Mucilaginibacter gracilis: one gene and its partner. The protein of the gene in region 1 interacts with the protein of each later gene in a pairwise test. Links are inferred from orthologs where the notes say so. Each region holds a gene or a part of one and is shown on either strand. Other genes may lie near its edges.

Evidence for each region.
Region 2: the proteins of BDD43_RS28465 (region 1) and ftsA interact in binary tests that used the Escherichia coli proteins (3 or more experiments, as listed by UniProt). The link is inferred for Mucilaginibacter gracilis from one-to-one orthologs.

Annotation. Positions count from the first base shown.
Region 1 is NZ_RBKU01000001.1:6,372,723-6,375,945, reverse strand. What follows is about bases 157-3,042. They hold BDD43_RS28465 (rod shape-determining protein), read left to right. Parts: upstream 157-1,031; coding sequence 1,032-2,054; downstream 2,055-3,042. Other genes in these bases: BDD43_RS28455 (rod shape-determining protein MreD), read left to right, coding at 2,967-3,042; mreC (rod shape-determining protein MreC), read left to right, coding at 2,135-2,974; purH (bifunctional phosphoribosylaminoimidazolecarboxamide formyltransferase/IMP cyclohydrolase), read left to right, coding at 157-935. Outside these bases: more of purH, read left to right, coding at 1-156; more of BDD43_RS28455, read left to right, coding at 3,043-3,223. UniProt on the Escherichia coli protein: Forms membrane-associated dynamic filaments that are essential for cell shape determination. Acts by regulating cell wall synthesis and cell elongation, and thus cell shape.
Region 2 is NZ_RBKU01000001.1:6,254,444-6,257,625, reverse strand. Bases 29-2,873 are described here. They hold ftsA (cell division protein FtsA), read left to right. Parts: upstream 29-704; coding sequence 705-2,042; downstream 2,043-2,873. Other genes in these bases: ftsZ (cell division protein FtsZ), read left to right, coding at 2,174-2,873; BDD43_RS27920 (cell division protein FtsQ/DivIB), read left to right, coding at 29-693. Also shown: more of BDD43_RS27920, read left to right, coding at 1-28; more of ftsZ, read left to right, coding at 2,874-3,182. UniProt on the Escherichia coli protein: Essential cell division protein that assists in the assembly of the Z ring. May serve as the principal membrane anchor for the Z ring.

The DNA of each region.
Region 1 (3,223 bases):
ACTTTACCGAACCTGTATTTAAACAGAGCATACAAAAAAGTCAGGTTTTACGTTACGGCGAAAACCCTCACCAAAAGGGTATTTTCTACGGCAATTTAGATGCTATGTTTACCAAGTTAAACGGTAAAGAGTTATCGTACAACAACCTGGTTGATGTTGATGCCGCCGTGGCTTTAATAGATGAGTTTACCGAGCCAACTATAGCCATATTAAAACATACCAACGCATGCGGCGTAGCTTCGCGGTCGTTTATTAAAGAAGCCTGGCTGGATGCGCTGGCCTGCGACCCGGTTTCGGCTTTTGGCGGTGTAATTATTGCCAACGAAGAGATTAACGAAGAAACTGCTGCCGAAATAAGCAAACTGTTTTTTGAGGTTTTAATAGCCCCCGCTTACACTAACGAAGCTTTGGTTTATTTAACCGAAAAAAAGAACCGTATAATACTAATACGTAACCAGGTAGAGCTGCCCGTTAAGCAATTTAAAACCTTACTTAACGGTGTAATAGAACAAGATAAAGACGCGGTTATTGAAGGGCCCGACCAAATGAAACCGGTTACACAAAAGCAGCCGACCGAACTTGAACTGCGCGACTTGTTTTTTGCCAACAAAGTGGTAAAACATACCAAATCAAACACCATTGTTTTTGCTAAAAATAATACACTGATAGCAAGTGGCGTTGGCCAAACATCGCGTGTTGATTCGTTAAAACAGGCTATTGTTAAGGCCGAAGCTTTCGGTTTTGATTTGAATGGTGCTGTAATGGCATCGGATGCATTTTTTCCGTTTAATGATTGTGTTGAAATTGCCGCTGATGCCGGAATTACTGCTATATTGCAACCTGGCGGTTCCATAAAAGATCAGGATTCGATAAAGATGGCCGATGACAAGGGTATATCAATGGTAATGACCGGGGTACGCCACTTTAAACATTAATTTTACAGTACCAAAACAATAACTTTGTTATTGCATTAAATGTTGTAGAGAAGTTTTTTTTTACAAACTTTGCAAATTATTTGAAACATAACTGACATGGGTCTTTTTAATTTTTTTACGCAAGAAATTGCCATTGATTTAGGTACCGCTAACACGCTTATTATACATAATGATAAAGTTGTTGTTGACGAACCATCCATCGTTGCCTTTGACCGCACCACAAACAAGGTGATTGCCATTGGCCGTCAGGCTATGCAAATGGAAGGTAAAACGCACGACAACATACGCACCGTTCGCCCGCTTAAAGATGGCGTTATTGCCGATTTTAACGCTGCAGAGCACATGATACGCGGAATGATCCGCATGATAAATAAAGGTAAGGGCTGGGTTTTCCCGTCGTTGCGGATGGTGATCTGCATCCCATCGGGTATAACCGAGGTTGAGAAACGCGCCGTGCGCGATTCGGCGGAAATTGCAGGTGCCAAAGAAGTATATCTGATACACGAACCTATGGCCGCAGCAGTGGGTATAGGTATTGATGTGGAAGAACCAATGGGCAACATGATTATTGATATCGGTGGTGGTACTACCGAGATTGCTGTAATTGCACTTTCGGGTATCGTTTGCGATCAATCTATCCGCGTAGCCGGTGATAATTTTGACTCGGATATTGTTCAATACATCCGCAGGCAACATAACATTATGATTGGCGACCGTACTGCCGAGAAAATTAAAATAGAAGTTGGTGCCGCGTTACCTGAATTGGTTGAACCACCAACTGATTTTGCAGTACAGGGCCGCGATTTAATGACCGGTGTACCTAAACAAATTACGGTATCGTATACCGAAATAGCTCATTGCCTTGATAAATCAATCTCCAAAATAGAAGAAGCTATTTTAAAGGCTTTGGAAATTACTCCCCCAGAGCTATCTGCCGATATTTATCAAACCGGTATTTATTTAACTGGTGGTGGTGCTTTACTGCGTGGCCTTGATAAACGTATTGCAGCCAAAACCAAACTGCCTGTGCATGTTGCCGAAGATCCATTGCGTGCAGTAGTGCGCGGAACAGGCATAGCACTTAAAAATATCGGTACATTTAAGTTTTTGATGCAATAATTTTTTTATTGGGTTATTAGTTAATAAGTTAGTACCGTTGTTGATAACCCTATACCCCAATAATATAACAGATAAAAGAAATGTATAACCTCTGGATCTTCCTCAGAAAGTACAACGCATTTTTTTTATTTGTTATTTTTGAAATTGCAGCTATAATTATACTGGTCAATCATAATTCCTTTCAAAAGGCATCCTACATTAGCTCCATTAACAATTTTACGGGTGGCATCAACTCAAAAGTGAGCCAGGTGAGCGACTATCTGTCGTTAGGCCATGTTAACGATAGCCTGGCGCGCGAGAACGCTATGCTGCGCAACCAGTTAAAGTCGTCTTTTTATATTGATACGATGGCTAAACGTACCGTAAAAGATACCGTTTATAACCAGCAGTACCAATATATTCCGGCTAAGGTGGTTAGTAACTCTACCAACCGGCGCAACAATTACATCACCATTAATATTGGCAGTAAAGATGGTATAGAAAAAGACATGGGTGTTATTTGCGGTAGCGGCGTAGTTGGTTTGGTAGTAAAAACAACCGAACACTTTGCGAGTATACAATCGTTATTAAATAGTAATGCGCGCGTAAGTGCCATGTTTGCCGATACCAAAGAGATAGGTACCGTAACCTGGGGTGTTGACCTTAACCCGCACCAGGGCTTGCTGATGGACGTATCAAACAGTGTAAAGCCTAAACTGGGCGAGCGGGTGGTAACATCGGGGCAATCATTATACCCAACCGGCATACCTATTGGTAGGGTAAGTAACCTGCATGCCAAAGAAGGCGGCCTGTTTTTAAATATGTACCTTGACCTTGCTGTTGATTATGGCAAACTGGAGTATGTGAATGTGGTAGTTAACAAACTTGCAAAAGAGCAGGCCGAAGTTCAAAGTCAGGATAAAAAGGATAAGGATGAATAGAACAACCACCATGATTTTTGTAAACCTGATGCGCTTTGTGCTATCAGTTGCTTTACAGGTGTTTTTGCTCAAAAATATTACCCTCTACAACCTGGCTACTCCGTATACCTATATCCTGTTTATATTACTGCTGCCTTTTAATGTACCCAACATTGTTTTATTTATACTATCGTTTATATTGGGCCTTACTTTAGATGCCTTTTACGATACGCCGGGCCTGCATGCGGCAGCCTGTGTTGTACTTGCATT
Region 2 (3,182 bases), 120 kb from region 1 along the record:
AATATTTTACAAGTAAAAAGCAATGCGCTGATAGGCCACAAGCTGGAAGATATAAACATACACGCGCTCGAAGAAAAGTTACGGGCCAACCCGTTTATTGAGTCGGCAGAGGTATATATGGAGATGGATGGCGTTATTCATGTTTCAATTAGCCAAAGGCAGCCAATTTTAAGAATAGTTAACAAATACGATCAGGATTTTTATATAGATCAGCACGGTTTAAAAATTCCGTTATCGCAAAATTTTACCGCGAGGGTTTTAGTTGCTACTGGCCAAATAGACGAATTGTTTGCAAACCGGGTTGACTCGGTACATAACGATATTGCGAAGAACCTTTTTAAAACAGCCGATTTTATACGCAAGGATTCGTTGTGGAACGCGCAGATAGTGCAGATATACGTAAACAACAACCATGAGCTGGAGCTGATACCCCGTGTTGGCAACCACCGGATATTACTTGGCAATGCCGATTCGCTTTCGAACAAATTTGCCAATTTACTGGCATTTTACAAACAGGCGTTGCCAAAGGTGGGGCAGGATGCTTACACGGTTATTAATATTAAATATGCCAACCAGGTAGTTGGCATTAAGGGCGAGGCCCTGCTAAAGCAGGATTCGATAAACAAAAGGAAAGCCCTGTTAAACAAGAGTACAGATAAGCCGGATACAGCCGGAGTAAAGGAAGAATTTTAATACGCAGAGATATGGAGAAGAGCTTTACAGAGGAAAAAAACACGCCAATTGTTGTAGGATTAGACATTGGCACTACAAAAATATGCGCTATTGTAGGGCGCAGAAGCAAGAATGGAAAAATTGAGGTACTTGGTATAGGTAAAGCCGAATCGGCAGGTGTAACCCGTGGGATGGTTTCAAATATTGATAAAACCGTGCAGGGTATTACCCAGGCGGTTGAAATTGCGGGCACACAATCAAACGTTGAAGTTAAGGTTGTAAACGTGGGTATTGCCGGCCAGCACATCAAAAGCTTGCAGCACCGTGGTTTAATTACCCGTCGCGATTTAAATACCGAAATATCCCGTAAGGATATTGATAAACTAATTGAGGATATGTATAACCTGGTGATGCCCCCGGGCGAAGAGATTATACACGTATTACCACAAGAGTTTACGGTTGATAACGAACCGGGCATCAAAGATCCGATTGGCATGGCAGGGGTGCGTTTAGAGGCTAACTTCCACATCATATCCGGCCAGGTTACTGCTATTAAAAACATTGTAAAGTGCGTTAATAAAGGCGGCCTTGAAAGCCAGGATTTAATACTGGAACCATTGGCCTCGTCCGAATCGGTATTGAGCGATGAGGAAAAAGAAGCAGGCGTGGTTTTGGTAGATATAGGTGGAGGCACAACCGATGTTGCAATTTTTCACGAAGGTATCATTCGCCATACAGCTGTTATTCCTTTTGGAGGTAATAGCATCACCGAAGATATTCGCGAAGGTTGTTCGGTAATGCGCAACATAGCCGAGCAATTGAAAACTCGTTTTGGATCGGCCCTGGCTGATGAGAATAGAGACAACGAAATAGTATGCGTACCCGGTTTGCGTGGCCGCGAACCTAAAGAAATTTCGATAAAAAACCTGGCCTACGTAATTCAGGCACGTATGGAGGAGATAGTTGAACATGTTTACTACGAAATTAAAACATCAGGATACGAAAAGAAGTTAATAGCAGGTATAGTTATAACAGGCGGCGGAGCGCAGTTAAAGCATTTGCCGCAATTGGTTGAATACGTTACCGGGTTAGATTGCCGCGTGGGTTACCCCAACGAGCACCTGGCCAAAAACGAGGTATTACCAAAAAATGTTTACGAAGAACTGCAAAGCCCAACTTTTGCCACCGGTATTGGTTTGCTTATTAAAGGTATCCAAAAAATTGAAGATGTTGGCAAACCCGTAGTAGAGGTAAAGGTTGAAAAACCCAAGTTTGTTGAAGAACGTAAATTTGGTTTATTCGGGAGGCTTTTAGAAACAGGAAAGAAATTTATTAAGGACGATATTAAGGATGAGGATTTTCTGAAATAATATTTTTCAACAAGAAAATAACTTTTCCACATTATTGACAAATGTTAATAAACTATGTGGAAAAACCCCTATCATTACATTAGATGAAATCTGAAGTACCGTCAATCACATATAGCTGAAAAACAAGGATTATGCAGTTTGAGATGTTAAAAGAAAAGTCGTCCATCATCAAGGTTATTGGTGTTGGCGGCGGTGGTGGCAACGCTGTTAACCACATGTACAAGCAGGGAATTACCGGTGTCGACTTTATAATTTGTAATACCGATGCCCAGGCCCTGGAGCTAAGCCCTATCCCTAACAAGGTACAGTTGGGCGCTAGTTTAACCGAAGGTATGGGCGCAGGCTCTATACCCGAAGTAGGTAAAAACTCCGCCATCGAAAATATTGACGACATTAAATTAATGCTCGGCTCTAATACCAAAATGCTATTTATAACAGCAGGTATGGGCGGTGGTACAGGTACCGGCGCAAGCCCTATTATTGCCAAAGCCGCGCGCGAGCTTGATATTTTAACGGTTGGTATTATTACCACGCCATTCTCGTTTGAGGGTAAGCGTAGAAAAATGCAGGCAGAAGAAGGGTTGGAAGAGTTTAAAAAACATGTAGACTCTTTTCTGGTTATTTCAAACGACCGCCTTCGCGAAATATTTGGTAACTTAACACTGGGCTCGGCATTTGCACAAGCCGATAATATATTAACCACAGCCGCCAAAGGTATTGCCGAAATTATAACCCTGCCTGGCTACATCAACGTTGATTTTAAGGATGTGCGCACGGTGATGAAAGACAGTGGCGTAGCCATAATGGGCAGTTGCTCTGCCGAGGGCGAAAACCGTGCTTTAAAGGCAGTGGAAGGCGCATTATTATCTCCGTTGTTAAAAGATAACGAGATAGAGGGCGCACGCTATATTTTGCTTAACATCACATCCGGTGCTACCGAGGTAACTATGGATGAGGTTAGCATCATAACCGATTTTATACAACAGGAAGCCGGCCTATCTGCCGATTTAATATGGGGTAACTGCCGCGACGAATCGTTAGGAGCGCAGCTTTCGGTAACTATTATTGCAACAGGTTTCCAAACCAAAGATGAACGCGAGAAGGAGCAAAGCACCAAAAAAGTAATTTCGATGCTTATTC